DNA from 2 places in the Paenibacillus sp. Leaf72 genome. Region 1 is predicted to be linked to the other one. Evidence: riboswitches for the same ligand, from Rfam matches in the RefSeq annotation. Region 1 holds a riboswitch; the other holds the start of a gene.
The links. Region 1 has a riboswitch for FMN ahead of ASF12_RS21980 (DMT family transporter). Riboswitches for the same ligand answer to the same signal wherever they lie in the genome.

Region 1 (8,149 bases):
TGCGGATGGAGCGTCATGAGTATAATGCAACTAAAATCGCCAACTACTTGCTGGAGCATCCTTCTATTGAAGAGGTTTATTATCCGGCTTTGCCGCATCATCCCGGACATGAGGTGCAAAACCGCCAATCGTCGGGCAATACCGGCATTTTCTCCTTCCGCGTGAAGGACGCCCGTTACATTGAACCCATTCTGCGCCATATCGAGTTGATTGCTTTCGCTGAGAGCTTGGGCGGCGTTGAATCGCTGATGACCTATCCGGCTGTGCAGACGCATGCCGATATTCCTGAAGAAATTCGCCGTGCAGTCGGCGTTGATGATAAATTGCTTCGCTTCTCTGTTGGCATTGAGCATGCAGATGACCTGATTGCCGATTTGGAGCAGGCGCTTGCCGCAGCTAAGCAAGAGATTGGGGAGGTATAGCAGCATGAGCGACAGACATAACAAAGAGGAATATGCCAAGCGTCATTTTGCTACGAAATTGCTTCATTTTGAAGGATCCTTTGATGAGCAGACGGGTGCATCCAGTACCCCGATTTTTCAGGCATCTACGTTCCATCAAAGCGATTTGTCCCAAAATCCGCCTTACGATTATAGCCGGTCCGGCAATCCGACCAGGCAGGCGCTGGAGGATCAAATTGCGCTGCTGGAGGGCGGTACGCGAGGTTTTGCCTTTGCATCCGGCATGGCGGCGATTTCAACGACATTCCTGCTGCTGTCGGCGGGCGACCATGTAATTGTGACAGAGGATGTGTACGGAGGTACATACCGTCTGCTTACGACAGTGCTGAACCGTTTAGGCATGGAAACGACGTTCGTCGATATGACGGATTTTGCAGCTGTTAAAGCGGCATATAAAGCAAATACGAAAGCGGTATTTATAGAGACCCCTTCCAACCCGACGCTGAAAATCACCAACATTTCGGAGGTGGCTTCGTGGGCGAAGGAGCATAACCTGCTGACGATTCTGGACAATACGTTTATGACGCCTTATTACCAGCGTCCGCTAGAGCTTGGAGTAGATATAGTCGTGCACAGCGCGACTAAGTTTCTGAGCGGGCATAGCGACGTGCTTGCGGGCCTTGCTGTAACGGCTGATCCAGAGCTGGGACGCAGGCTGTATCAGCTGCAAAATGGCCTCGGCGCTGTACTGAGCGCCCATGAATGCTGGCTGCTTATGCGCGGCATTAAGACGCTGCAAGCCCGCATGGAGCATAGCGAGCGCAGCGCGCGCAAGCTGGCGGAATGGCTGAATGACCATCCAGAGGTAACGAAGGTTTATTATCCTGGCCTTGCCGATCATCCGGGCCGTGAGGTTCATGAACAGCAATGCTCCGCCTATGGCGCAGTCGTGTCCTTTGATGTGGGCAGCGGCGAGCGGGCGAAAGCGATGCTTGGCCGTGTGAAGCTGCCGCTTGTAGCTGTCAGCCTGGGCGGCGTAGAAAGCATTTTATCGTATCCGGCCATGATGTCGCATGCGGCAATGCCGAAGGAAGTGCGCCATGAACGCGGAATAACGGACGGTCTTGTCCGTTATTCGGTAGGCCTTGAGCATATCGACGATTTGCTCGCAGATTTGGATCAGGCTTTGCGCGGCTAACAGCCTCGTAAAGTGGAGGAAAAGACGGCTGTCATTACTGACAAGCCGTGTTTTTCCTTTTTAGCGGCTATAATGACTGTAAACGAAAGATGACGAATATGAGCATAGTATGATAAAATTGGCCTATACTTAATTAGTTTGTGAAAAAAAGCGCAACATCAAAACTACAGCTATAGATAAGGAGGTCTTGCGTAATGGCAACGTTGGACCAGATATTGGATAAGGCCCTGCGGGGTGAACGAATCAGCTTGGAAGAATGTATTATTATGTTCGAATCCGACGAGATTGAGAAAATGGGTAAAGTCGCGAATGAAATTATGCTGCGCAAGCATCCCGAGCCTGTAACGACTTTCGTTGTAGGAAGAAACGTCAACTACACGAATGTGTGCGACGTTTATTGCAGGTTCTGCGCCTTTTATCGTGCCCCAGGCTCCAAAGAGGGCTATGTGCTCGATAACGAGACGATTATGAACAAAATTCAAGAAACGATTGACGTTAACGGAACCGAAATTTTGATGCAGGGCGGAACGAACCCGGATCTGCCTTTTACTTATTACACGGATTTGCTGAAGGAAATCAAGCAGCGCTTCCCGGACATTACGATGCACTCCTTCTCGCCTGCGGAAATACAGAAGATGAAGGAAGTATCAGACGGATTGTCGCTGGATGAGGTTGTTCGCCAGCTGCATGAGGCGGGACTGGATTCGCTGCCAGGTGGCGGCGCGGAAATCCTCGATGACCGCACACGCCGTAAAATCAGCCGCAAGAAGGGCTCTTATACGGACTGGATCGACGTAATGAAGTCGGCTCATCGCCATGGCATGAATACGACGGCTACAATGGTTTATGGCTTTGGAGAAACGATGGAGGAGCGCGCCCTGCATTTGCTGCGCATTCGTGACGTTCAAGATGAATGCAAAGCGAATGGCTACGACTCCGAAGGGTTTACAGCCTTTATTTCCTGGCCGTTCCAGCCAGACAATACGAGAATGCCGATGGAGAAAGCGAAGCCGGAGGAATATTTGAAAATTGTCGCGGTAAGCCGCATTTTCCTCGACAATATTGACAACCTGCAATCTTCCTGGGTCACGATGGGCCCTGATATGGGTAAACTTTCGCTGGCCTATGGCTGCAACGACTTCGGCAGTACGATGATTGAAGAAAATGTAGTGTCTGCTGCGGGCACAACGCACAAGGTCAACATTGAGCTGATTTTGAAGCTTATTCGCGAAGCGGGCAAAGTTCCGGCGCAGCGCAATACTCGCTATGAAATTTTGCGGATGTACAATGAAAGCGATAAGGCTGAGCAGGATTTTGTAATGCAAAATTAGGTTTTAGTGATCAGCTAATTCGGAGCTACTTTCGGTAATTAAACTTACTAACGCTTGTCTAATATTTTATCCGTTACAGGATAGATATTAGACAAGCGTTTTTGTGTTCTTGCCTCTAAAGCAGCATTTCACACTTCAGACACCTCGACCGATATTTGTATAATATAGTCGTTCGGATTTTTTACCGAAAGGTAGCTGAGCACTTCTACCGCATACGCATTTCCGCATATGGACAAGCCGTTACTTTCCATATATTTTTTTATTATAGCGTACGTTTCGGACATCGTTTCATAAGATCCTCGATGATTCATGACAACATAAAGCCCTTTGGGTTTGATAATTATTCGATCTCCTACTATCGGAGCTTTTAGCTTATTGGCAATGAAGTCCCCATAATAATCGCCTGATTCAAAATGATCCTTGCCTAAAATAGTCCCTATCGGAAACTCGGTTTCAATCAAGTGATTTTCACAGTAGCTGCGATGTTCATTTAATTTGTGAGCAAACTCCTTGTCACCATCGCCCTGTTCCAGTTGAGTGACAATAAAATATTCCTCATCACCTTCCGCCACTGACGGTCCCTCTTGAAGTACTCCTGCAGCTTGCTCCGACATTTCGATGGCGCCTTTCAAAAGTCTTTGCATCCTTTGTATTCTAATCTGTTCCATCTCTAGTTCATGCAGTTTCTGTTCGAGCAGTTCTATGAACAGAGGAGTGTTCTGATTCTGAATAAACCCTTTGATTTCCTGTAGGGAGCTCCCCGCTTTTTTCAGTACATTGATAATATCCAGTACGTAACATTGCTGAACGGAGTAATAACGATAACCTTTTGAGTTTACATATTCTGGTTTTAAAAGCCCGATCTCATCATAATGAAACAGGGTATGTTTGGTAACCCCGCAAGTTTTGGCAAATTCGCTGGTCGTAAGATATAAGCTGCGGCTCTCGGACATCGTTCATTCCTCCGTTATAAGCTAACAAAATGAATCAACCATCAACCCTATTGTAGCCTAACAATTTAGGCTTGACTATGGGGTAACCCGATACTTTAGTGTTTGAAGCAAGTTAACTTGTATTCATGGAGGAATAACATGTCTAAATTCAAACGTTGGTTGGTTCTGGTTATCGTTTCAAGCGCACTTTTACTTATTGTGATGGATATGACCATCCTGTATACGGCATTGCCCAGCTTAACCCACGATCTCGGTGCGTCCGCTTCGGAAAAATTGTGGATTTTGAATGGCTATTCGCTCGTTATGGCGGGCCTGCTTCCTGCAATGGGAACGTTAGGCGACCGCTGGGGGCATAAAAAAATCTTTTCTGCCGGCTTGCTCGTCTTTACTGCAGCTTCATTACTTGCCGCTTTTTCTCCCGCTCCCTATGTGCTAGTGGCGGGACGGGTTCTGCTTGCCATCGGAGCATCCATGATGATGCCTGCCACATTGTCGATTATCAGAATTACCTTTACAGATGGACGCGAGCTTGGATTGGCAATCGGCATTTGGGGCTCTGTTGCTTCTGGAGGTGCAGGGCTAGGTCCCATCGTAGGTGGACTTCTTCTGGAGCATTTCTGGTGGGGTTCAGTGTTTTTAATTAACCTTCCTATTGCCATTATTGCACTTGTATTGACACTGCTATATGTGCCAAATCATCCGGGCAATAAAGAAAAGAAGTGGGATTTAATTAGTTCGATTCAAATTATGATAGCGATGGTAGCGATTATCTATTCCATTAAGGAGTTTGCTCGGCGCGAAGGGTCGCTGACTTTTGCGGTCATAGGGGCTGTTATCGGCATCGTGGCTTTAATCATCTTTATTCGTCGGCAAAATAGAAATGAAAATCCACTTATTGATCTTTCGCTATTTAAAATAAATGGTTTCTCGGCTGCATTTATTACGGCTTTGGTAGGTACATTTGCGCAGATGGGGGTTCAGTATATGGTGACCCAGCGTCTTCAACTGGTGGAAGGCCTGAGTCCGCTTCTAGCGGGGCTGTATACGTTAAGCATACCGCTAGCAGCACTCATTGCTGGTCCGCTGACTGGATCGATTCTGCATCGCTATGATGTCATTCGTATTAAGAGCGCCGCCCTTCTAATCGCGGCACTGGGAATGGGTGTGTATCTTCTGCAATTTGATTCGGGCATTGCCGGGCAGATTGTTGGACTGGCTCTCCTTGGTGCAGGCCTAGGAGCAGGGATGACAGCAGCATCGCATTCTATTATGAGCTATGCTCCCCCTGAGAAAGCGGGTATGGCTGCATCGATTGAGGAAGTAGCCTATGAGATGGGCGGAGCGTCGGGTATTGCGATCATCGGAAGTATGTCAGGCCTTGTATACACTTTGACTATGAAAATCCCTGCTGGACTCCAAGTTCCAGGTAATGTGAAAGACAGTTTGGATGAAGCGCTTCTAGTTGCAGAAGGATTGCCTGCACAGGCTGCCGAGGCGCTAAAAGCAGCAGGCCGTGCTGCTTTTGATCAGTCCTTTTTCACGATTATTGCGGGTGTTACCTTATTTTTAGTGGCAGCTTCGGTAAGCGTTGGTTTGACAAGAACGCGTTCTAAGAAAAGAAGCTCCGCTCGGTCCTGATCCGGTTAAGCAGCAAGGCATGGTTATTAATTGGGACGAGGGGAGGGTTCGTAGATGATTAATCAAATAATAGTGATTGTATGCATGTTAGGCGGGATCGCCTATTTCATTCTTGCAGGCAGAAACATCATTAAAGAAGACAGCAAGCAGCATGATTTGCTGCTTGAAAAGTTAAAGCAAAGGGACGAGGAACGGATGAGGGTTGGTAGAAATTTGGTCGAGGAATAGATGAAAACCAAGAAAAGAGGTCGGAAAAATAAAATTTTAATCGGAAATGCAAATTTTCCATGCAAATAGACTATTCAAACTGTAATCTTTTGTGTTACAATACGATTTAATCGAATATGAATCTTCAGGGCAGGGTGCAATTCCCTACCGGCGGTAAGGATGCGTTCGGAGCATCCAGAGCCCGCGACTCCTAGCTGCTTGCAGCCGGGACTGATCTGGTGAGAATCCAGAGCCGACGGTATAGTCCGGACGGGAGAAGATCAGAACCAGCTTGTTAAATGACATTCATTTATCAGGTTTGTTGATGATGCCCTTGTCAGTTTACTGACAGGGGCATTGTTTCTTTTTCATAGTGAAAAGAAGGTTCAATTCAAAACTTTCTCAGGAGGTTTTTGAATTGCAGAACACATTAGAGCTGGCTAGCGAGAAAGCGGGCTGGCGAACATCACGCATTGCAGGCATTAACGGGATATGGTATGTGGCGCTTGGCGCGACACTTTGGGGTCTTGACCCGCTGTTCCGTATTTTATTGCTCAAAAGCTTTACCTCGGCGCAAATTGTATTTATTGAGCATATTTTGCTCGCTTTTTACGCAGTCCCCGTATTGTTTAAATTCCGCCGTACATTAGTCGGCAAGCTGTCAATTGGCGTCATTGGGGCGCTGCTGTTCATTTCCTGGGGCGGCTCAGCTGTAGCGACGGTGTTGTTCACCGCAGCCTTCTCGCATGGCAGCGCGAATGCGGTGCTCCTGCTTCAGAAGCTCCAGCCGTTATTTGCGATTTTGCTCGCCAGAGTTTTGCTGAAGGAAAAGCTGCCGCGGAAGTTTTTCGTCTTTTTGCTGGCGGCGCTCGCAGGCACCTATTTGCTGACCTTCGGGTTCGGCTCGCCGTTAGTTGGCCTGCATGATCTTGCTTTGCTCAGCTGCCTGTTCTCGATCATCGCGGCGGCATTGTGGGGCGGTTCGACCGTCATGGGCAAATATTTGCTGCAAAAGAAATTGTCCTTTTCCATTGTGACGTCCCTCAGGTTTCTGCTTGCCCTGCCGCTGCTCAGCGTTATTTTGCTGGCAAGCGGCGACGCGTGGAGCCTCAATGCTGAGGGCAGCCAATTGTCGCTGATTGCCGTCAATTTATTGTTTCAAGCCTTTTTCCCAGGCTTAATCAGCATGCTTCTGTATTACAAAGGGCTTTCCTCAACTAAAGCTGTATACGCGACGCTTGCTGAGCTTTCCTTCCCTGCCGTCGGCGTATTGATTAACTGGCTCGTATTTGGCCAGACGCTGACGTTAGGGCAGCTTAGCGGCTTCCTGCTCATTTGGCTGACCTTATGGCTTATGAGCCGCAGCAGCAATGAACAGGCTGTTCAGCAGCCACAAGCTGCCGCTTAAATCCAGCACATTCATAGCCCCCTTCATTCCCAATGTCTTCATCGTATATCGTTGCTTCGTGCACCATATACTGTTTAGAGGGGAATGAAAGGGGTTGGCTTTTTTATGGAACTATTCACCGTTACGCTGCCTTCCAAGCTTCAATCTACGGCAGCTGGATTAGCGGCCTTAATGGCGCAATATACGAATGAGGATCTACATATTGAAGCAGCATCACAGGGGCGTTTGGTGCAGTTCGAGCTGCAGCCTGCGGGCAGCATTATGTGCCAGTCGGCAACGCCTTATTTTCAACTGAATAAGCATGGAGAAATGCTGTACCACAGTGCAGCCAAAGCGCTTGCTGAATTTGTTGTAACCAATTTGGAATCGGAAATGCTCATCAGCATCATTAAGAAAAAATATCAGGGCGGCCATTCCACGGACATCTCCGTTATCGAAAAATATTGCAGCCAGCTGATGCAGGATACCGATCTGGATGGCTTGAATGCCAAGTTTCTGGATGCGGACAGAAAGCGCCGCAAGCTTAAGGTAGCCGAGGAAATCGAACTGTATTTAAGTGAAAATACACAGCTCGACCTTGGCGGTATCGCCACCTTCAGACTTCATGGATATCGTCACGAGCTAGGCGATATTGTGGAATATGCCTTGGATGAATATGTGCTGGATAAGCAATATCAGGAGTTTATTTCGCTGCTCAAATATTTTGTTGGGCTGCAGCAATCGAAGGTCGCCATGGTCCATTTGGTTCATAAAGGCAACCATGAATTTATTTTGTATAATGACAAATTTCAATTGTTTGAGCCGAAGCCGCATTCCGATCGCTTGGTAGCCGAAATGCTGGAAACGGAAATGAACATTGAGGATATGGTCATCAGCTCGCTAATTGCTGCATCACCGAAGCAAATTGTCGTTCATACGCAGCAGGTCGATATGCAGGTCATTCGGACGATTGAAACGATTTTTGACAACCGGGTGTCGGTGTGCAATGATTGCGTGTTGTGCTCCCACGCAAT
Region 2 (8,149 bases), on a different contig from region 1:
TTCAAATAGTCCATATACTGATCTGTAATCTCATTGATCGATACCTCATGAATATCGATTTCTGCTTTATCAATCAAATGCAGCAGCAAATCCAGAGGCCCTTCGAAAGATTCCAGCTTGTAAAGCACTGACACTGCCATTTCCTCCCGACTAATCTTCCGATAAAATCGCTGCGCCACCCGTAAGCGTAAACAGCTGCTGCCAACACACACTAGCGGCATCCATCCGTTACGCTGAAAATATAGAAAGGCCTCTTCTCAGAGGCCCATCTCGCGAGCTGCAAGCCTTAAGCTTAATTATGCAGCAATTTTGTCAAATTAGCCATCTCTATTGCACTAGCAGCTGCTTCATACCCTTTATTTCCAGCTTTTGTTCCTGCGCGTTCAATCGCTTGCTCGATGGAATCAACCGTCAATACGCCAAAAATCGTCGGTACGCCCGTTTTCAAGCCAACAGCCGCTACCCCTTTGGCCGCCTCATTGCACACATAATCAAAATGCGGCGTTGATCCTCTAATAACGGCGCCAAGCGTAATAACCGCATCGTATTTGCCGCTCTCTGCCATTTTTTGCGCGATAAGCGGAATTTCAAAAGCTCCTGGCACCCAAGCAACCTCAACCTCATTATCCAAAGCGCCATGGCGTTTAAACGCATCAAGCGCTCCGCTCAGCAGCTTGCCGGCAATAAATTCGTTAAACCTTCCAACAACGATTCCGTAACGCAAGCCTTCCGATACTAAATGTCCCTCATATACATGCGGCATAATTAAATTCCTCCCAAATGGTTTTTATAATATTTTTAATATTACTGTTGTTCCTGGTTTTGATCCTGAAAATCGAACAGATGGCCCAGCTTCGCCTGCTTCGTCCGCAAATAACGATCATTGTCCTTATTCGCTTCCATTTGAATCGGCACACGCTCGGTGACTTCAAGGCCATAGCCTTCCAGCCCTTTAATTTTGCGCGGGTTGTTGGTGAGCAGGCGCATTTTGCGAATGCCGAGATCGCGCAAAATTTGTGCGCCAATACCGTAGTCCCGCAAGTCCGGCGCAAATCCAAGCTGCAAATTGGCATCGACCGTATCCAGCCCCTGCTCCTGAAGCACATAAGCTTTCAGCTTGTTGATCAGACCGATTCCGCGTCCTTCCTGGCGCATATAGAGCAGCACGCCATTGCCCGCTTCCTCAATTTGCGACAGCGCTGCCGCAAGCTGCGGCCCGCAATCACAACGATGCGAATGGAACACATCGCCCGTCAAGCATTCCGAGTGCACGCGCACAAGCAGCGGAGTTCCTGGATCAATCTCGCCTTTGACAAAAGCAACATGCTCCTTGCCGTCTACATCATTCGTAAAACCAATCGCTTTAAAATCGCCGAAATCCGTTGGCATATTAACCTCAACGACACGCTCGACGAGCTTTTCCTTCGCATTGCGGTATATAATCAGCTCTTGGATTGTAATAAGCTTGAGATCATGCTCATGCTTAAACGCCACGAGATCCGGCAATCTTGCCATCGTGCCATCTTCATTAATGACCTCGCAAATGACCGCTGCCGGTTCCGAGCCGCACATCAGGGCCAGATCGATACCTGCCTCTGTATGGCCTGCCCGTCTGAGCACACCGCCATCTTTCGCAATTAGCGGGAAAATGTGGCCCGGCTTGCGGAAATCTGCCGCCTTCGTGTTCGGGTCAATGAGCGACTTGACCGTCTCGGAGCGCTCATGCGCGGAGATGCCGGTCGTTGTGGAAATATGGTCAACGGAAACGGTAAACGCCGTTCCATGAAAATCCGTGTTGCGCGCTACCATCGGCGGCAGCTCCAATTGCTCCGCCCGCTCTGCGGTAATCGGAACACACACAAGCCCCCGCGCCTTTGTAATCATAAAATTGATGACTTCAGGCGTCGCCATGGAGGCCAGCGCAATGAGGTCGCCCTCATTTTCCCGATCCTCATCATCTACAACGATAACGGGCTTGCCAAGCAGCAAATCCTCAAGCGCTTCCTCAATCGTATTGAACAAAGATTTCTCTAAAGGCTGATCCTGCTGTCCCATAAAGCTTCCCTCCCTGATCATTCACCACTTCAACTAGCCACTACCTGGTTATTACATAAATCCATTTTCACTTAAAAAAGCAGCGCTCAGCTTTGCTCCGCCAGCCTTGCCGGCTTTGCCGCCGGAAGCCGCACCAGCCTCGCGTGCTGGCTTGAAATGCAGCAAATGCTCCACATATTTGCCAATCATATCGCATTCGATATTAACCGAATCGCCTATGCGCTTATCCAGTAATGCCGTTTCTCCCAGCGTATGTGGGATGACCGACACCGAGAAGCCAGAATCATTCGTCCCGACAACCGTCAAGCTGATGCCATCAATAGCGATCGAACCTTTAGGAATGACATATTTCAGCGTTGCCGCATCATGGAGCTTTATGCTGAATATGACAGCATTAGCGTCGGTTTCCCTTTTGGCAATGATGCCTGTACCGTCAATATGCCCCTGCACCATATGACCGCCGAAGCGCCCTCCTGCCAGCATCGCCCGCTCCAGGTTGACCTGCTCCCCGGGCTTCAGCTGGTGAAGATTGGAGCGCCGGTACGTTTCTGGCATTACATCGGCATCAAAGGTGCTGCCTGTAAAGGAGATGACTGTCAGACAAACGCCGTTTACCGCTATGCTGTCACCCAGCGCTACGCCTTCGAGAACGCGGGAAGCAGCAATCGTTACTACCATAGCCTCACCCTGCTTGACCACCCGTTTCAGCTTACCGACTTCTTCAATCAGACCTGTAAACACGGCCAGCCCTCCTCTCTAAACATCGCGATAGACAGGGTAGCCGCTAATGCAAATATCAGCTCCCGCTTGTTCCACCTGCATACGCTCCAGCTCAATAGCCTGTGCCATTTTCTCGAAGCCTTCAAAATCAAAGGTGCCGGGAGCGGCTGCCCCGCCAATAATTTTAGGTGCCATATAAAGCATGATTTTGTCGATGAGTCCGGCTGTCAGCATCGCGCCATTAAGCTTGCCGCCACCTTCCAGCAAAACCGAACCAATTTCCAGCTCGCCAAGCTTTCTCATCGCTTCTGGCAAATCCACCTGCTTGCCAGTGCCTGCCCGAATGAGCTCAACGCCAGCTGCCAGCAGCTCCTGCGCCTTGGCATCATCCGCCTGCTCAGTTGCGATGACGATCGTCCTTGCCGTCCGATCCGTCACCACACGCGCGGTAAGCGGCAGCTTAAGGCTGCTGTCGATGACTATACGCACCGGATGCAGCGCCGGAACGTCCGCTCTCGTCGTCAGCTGCGGATCATCGGCAAGCACGGTGCCGATACCGACCATGATGCCCATATGCTGATGGCGCAGCGTGTGCACCTGCTCCCTTGCCGCACTGCCCGTTACCCATCTGCTGTCGCCGGTGCGGGAAGCGATTTTGCCGTCGAGCGTGCTCGCTGTCTTAAGGGTGACAAACGGCAGCTTCGTCGTAATGTATTTGTTGAATTTCTCATTCATTTGGTTGGAGCGGTCTCCGAGAAGGCCTACTTCAACCTCAATGCCGCATTCCTTCAGCCGTTCAAGGCCACGCCCAGCTACCTGCGGGTTCGGATCGGTCGTAGCCACGACTACCCGTGCGACCTTGGCATCAATTAGCCGTTCGCAGCAAGGAGGCGTCTTGCCAAAATGGCTGCAAGGCTCCAGCGTCACATAAGCGGTGGCGCCTTCCGCTTCCTCTCCCGCCATTTGCAGCGCATGCACCTCGGCATGCCCGGTTCCCCGCTTGAGATGCGTGCCAAGGCCAATAATCCGGCCATCCTTTACAACGACGCAGCCGACGACGGGATTAATATCCGTCTGCCCCGCCGCTTTCTCTGCCATATCCAGTGCCAAGCTCATATAATAACTGTCATTCAAAATATCCATGAACGCAAAAAACCTCCATTAGCAACATAGCCAACGGAGATGAGAGTATACCTTAGAGACCCGCTTTCAAGTACACAAATAATCGATTTTAACAGACCTAATTGCCCAGCAAAAAAAAGTGCAAGCAAATAAGCATGAAATCACGCCTTGAAAGTGTCTCCTTCTCCCATCCAGACTGTACTGTCGGTCCCGGAATTGCACCAGGTCAGCCGTATACAAACCGCTCATGCGTTCACACGCTCTGAATGGAATGTACACGGGTCACGGACTGACAGGCAGCAGCTATGTCGCTTCATCGTTCAAAGCGCTTAGACAGCCTCCTGATCACCGCCGGTTGGGAATTTCACCCGACCCCGAAGGAAAGTCACTGTATTATTTTTATAAAATATTGGTCACTTACTTTTAAAATGTAACTCTGATGAAATGTTACCACCGCAAAATTGAAAAAGCAAGAAATTTCGATTTTAATTCTCAGGTTAGCAGCCACACTGTCCTATTCTTTTGTAAAAAAGCCGCTTGTTTTTCCGACGAATCGAAAAAACAAACGGCCTTCCCGCAACGATTAAACCGTTACGATTTCAACTTTTTCCATTTTTTCGCCTTGGCGGAACGTGTCAACATGCTCCATGCCTTTAGCGACTTTGCCAAATACAGTGTGTCCGCCATCCAAATGCGGCTGTGGAGCATAGCCGATGTAGAATTGGCTTCCGCCTGTGTTGCGTCCAGCATGTGCCATTGCAAGCGTACCGCGCTCATGCTTATTCGGGTTGATTTCACAGTTGATTGTGTAGCCAGGTCCGCCAGTGCCGTTGCCTGTAGGGCAGCCGCCTTGAGCAACGAAGCCCGGAATTACGCGGTGGAAAGTCAAACCATTATAAAAACCATCGTTTGCAAGCTTCTCAAAGTTTGCAACTGTGTTAGGCGCATCTTGATCAAAAAGGTCAATAATAACCTCTGCTCCGTTTGCCATTGTAATTTTCGCTTGTTTTGCCATCTATTAAACATCTACCTTTCTATATCCGAATAAGACTACGTTACCAAATTTAACCCTTATTTCGCAAGGGCTGTTTTGCGAAGTCTTGCCGGAAGCAAGTCATTGCCGACAATATTGTCCAAAGATTCGCGCTGAACGACGAGATCAGACACGCCATCTTTGACAAATACGACGGCTGGACGGCGGAAACGGTTGTAGTTGCTCGCCATCGAATAATTATAAGCGCCCGTGCAAAATACTGCAAGCAGATCGCCGCTGTTTGCTTTCGGCAATTCCAGATCAATAATGAGCTTGTCGCCGCTTTCGCAAGCTTTGCCCGCTACGGTAACGGTCTCTTCGTTCGCTTCGTTCGCACGATTCGCTAGCATCGCTTCATAAACGGATTGATACAGCGCCGGACGCGGGTTATCCATCATGCCGCCGTCTACAGCGATATATTTGCGCACGCCTGGTATTTCTTTGCTCGTTCCAACGGTATAAAGCGTTGTGCCTGCATCGCCAACCATGCTGCGGCCTGGCTCAACCCAAATTTCAGGAAGCGGGAAATCCGCTGCCGTAAAGCTGGAAATAAGCGTATCCGTGATCGCTGCCACGTATTGAGCAACTGGAAGCGGGGAATCTCCGTCAACATAACGGATGCCGAAGCCTCCGCCAAGGTTGATAACCTGGAACGTCAAGCCAAGGTCTTGGCGAATTTCAATCGCAAACGCCGACATTTTCTCAACAGCCATCTGGAAGCCGTCTACTTCAAAAATTTGCGAGCCGATGTGGGAATGAACGCCAAGCACATCCAGATTGGACAGCTCCATCGCTTCTTTAATCGCCTGCTTAGCCGCGCCATTCGTCAAGTCGAAGCCGAACTTGGAATCCTGTTGGCCTGTGGAAATATAGTCATGCGTATGCGCCTCAACACCCGGCGTAATCCGCAGCAAAATTTTAACTGTCAAGCCTTTGTCCTTCGCCAGCGCATTAAGCACTTTAAGCTCAATAGAATTGTCTACTACGAAGCAGCCGATGCCTGCATCAAGCGCCATGTTGATTTCATCCGGCGATTTATTGTTGCCGTGAAAGTGGATGCGCGCTGCCGGGAAGCCCGCTTTCAGCGCCGTATGAAGCTCTCCGTCGGAAACGACGTCAAGTGACAGGTTTTCCTGCTCGGCAAGCGCACACATGGCCATTGTGCTGAATGCTTTGCTTGCATAGGCCACTTGGAATTGCAGGCCGGATTGTTGAAAAGCAGTCACATATTCATTCGCACGCTTACGCACAAGCGCCTCATCGACAATATATAGCGGCGTACCATATTCTTTCGCCAGCTCCGTTACATCGCAGCCACCGATTTCCAAATGCCCCTGGGCATTAACTTTGCTCGTTCCATGCAAGTACATTGTTATTATTCCTCCATACGTGAATAGATTCGATTTGCACCAATAGCAACAGTATATCGTAATCTACCCGCAAGCGTAATGGATAATTTAACATGTCATTTGCATTTTTTCCGATTTCACTCCGTTTTAGGCATTTTATCGAGCTGCTGCGGCCGCAGCAGATTGGGCCGCTTGCGATTTTGCAGCACGGGCGTCCGGAAAATAATACTCATCATCGCTCTGAAGTCGAACGGGATGAACGGCCACATGTAAGGGCGGTTGAATGAACGCTCCATGCACAAAAACAGCAAGATGACCGTCGTCCCGACAATAAAGCCAGGAACCTGGAGAGCAGCTACAAGCGTAATGAGCACAAGTCTGATAATCCGGTTCGCCAGGCCCAGCTCATAGCTCGGCGTCGCAAACATGCCAATAGCCGCAACCGACATGTACAAAATGACCTCGTTGACGAAAATGCCTGTCTTCACTGCAATATCCCCAATGAGAATAGCCGATACGAGCGACATCGCCGTTGCCAGCGAAGTTGGTGTATGCACCGAGGCGAGGCGCAGCAGATCGACGCCGACCTCTGCCAGCAAAAACTGCACGAGCAGCGGCAGCTTGCCGGTTTTTGAAGGTCCGAGAAATTCCAGCGCCTGCGGCTTTAGCTCAGGATGGATAACGAACAGCAGCCAGAGCGGCAGCAGAAAAAGCGAGGCGAATATGCCAATAAATCGTACCCAGCGCAGATAGGTACCGATAAACGGCGTCTGGCGATTTTCCTCGACATGCTGGATAAGATCGAAATACGTCGTCGGCAAAATCATGACGCTCGGCGACGTATCCACGAAGACGACAACTGCCCCTTCAAGCAAATGTGAGGCTACGACGTCTGGACGCTCAGAGTAACGCACAAGCGGGAATGGGCTCCAGCCCCGTTTAACGGTCGCCTCCTCCAGCTGCTTGTCGGCAAGCGGAAGGCCGTCAACCTTGACGATCGAAATTTTTTCCTTAATGGATTTAAGCAATTCCTTGTCTACCAGATCGTCAATGTAGGCGATACAGACATCCGTCTGCGTTCGCTCGCCGATCTGCACCAGCTCGTAACGAAGCTGCGGGTCGCGCAGTCTGCGCCGTACAAGCGATATATTCATCATCAACGTTTCGACGAAACCGTCACGGCTGCCCCTGACGGCCCGCTCCAGGCTCGGCTCGTCCGGCGAGCGGGCCGGGTAGTTTTTGGCGTCAATGAGCAGCGCCGTCGCTTCCTTGTCGATGAACAGCGCCGTTCCCCCAGAGAGAATGCCCGTCAGCAGCTTGTTCCAATCCTGCTCAGACCTAACTTGAGTCGCTGGCACATACATATCTAGAAAGGCATGCAGCGCATCGGATGACAAATCGTCCGGCTGCAAATAGGTCAGCCGCTTAAGCACTTCTGTTTGCAGCGTATCCTTTGCCAAACCGTTCATAAACACGAAGGCAACCCGCCGCTCGCCGAAGATCATTTCCCGAACGACAACATCGAAGCTGGTGCCGTAGCCAAGCTCATTTTTCAGCCGCTCCAGCACGTCATCCAAATCAGAAGGTATTCGTTCCTCTCGGCCATCCTGCCCTTGCTTGCTGCCCTGCCCTTTGCCTTGCGACTTCCTTCGTCCCAGCGTTTTAGAACGGGCATGCAGCGGCTGGCCGTGGCCATGCTGCCCTTCCTCCCTATTTTGCTGCTGGTCGCTTCTACTCTCCTCGCGTCGCTCCTGATGCTCCCCTCCAACAAGCTGCTTGGCGTGAATAAACTCCTTCACCTGCCGCCAGCCTCGTTTTCTTTTGCCGGATGAATGGATGTCCCTATCTGTATCCGTGCCACGCTCATTTC

Region 2: another riboswitch for FMN. It lies ahead of ribD (bifunctional diaminohydroxyphosphoribosylaminopyrimidine deaminase/5-amino-6-(5-phosphoribosylamino)uracil reductase RibD); the one in region 1 lies ahead of ASF12_RS21980 (DMT family transporter).

The regions. Positions count from the first base shown of each region.
Region 1 covers NZ_LMLV01000030.1:155,505-163,653, forward strand. The annotation lists gene ASF12_RS21955 (PLP-dependent transferase) at 1-422, shown strand, start outside; gene ASF12_RS21960 (trans-sulfuration enzyme family protein) at 427-1,599, shown strand; gene mqnC (cyclic dehypoxanthinyl futalosine synthase) at 1,794-2,930, shown strand; gene ASF12_RS21970 (MerR family transcriptional regulator) at 3,059-3,883, opposite strand; gene ASF12_RS21975 (MFS transporter) at 4,022-5,521, shown strand; gene ASF12_RS34675 (hypothetical protein) at 5,576-5,749, shown strand; FMN riboswitch at 5,866-6,014, shown strand; gene ASF12_RS21980 (DMT family transporter) at 6,147-7,136, shown strand; gene ASF12_RS21985 (putative sporulation protein YtxC) at 7,242-8,149, shown strand, end outside.
Region 2 covers NZ_LMLV01000001.1:411,881-420,029, forward strand. The annotation lists gene ASF12_RS01815 (segregation and condensation protein A) at 1-134, opposite strand, end outside; gene ribH (6,7-dimethyl-8-ribityllumazine synthase) at 293-763, opposite strand; gene ASF12_RS01825 (bifunctional 3,4-dihydroxy-2-butanone-4-phosphate synthase/GTP cyclohydrolase II) at 805-2,055, opposite strand; gene ribE (riboflavin synthase) at 2,107-2,796, opposite strand; gene ribD (bifunctional diaminohydroxyphosphoribosylaminopyrimidine deaminase/5-amino-6-(5-phosphoribosylamino)uracil reductase RibD) at 2,812-3,918, opposite strand; FMN riboswitch at 4,073-4,283, opposite strand; gene ASF12_RS01840 (peptidylprolyl isomerase) at 4,481-4,912, opposite strand; gene lysA (diaminopimelate decarboxylase) at 4,969-6,300, opposite strand; gene ASF12_RS01850 (spore germination protein) at 6,417-8,149, opposite strand, start outside.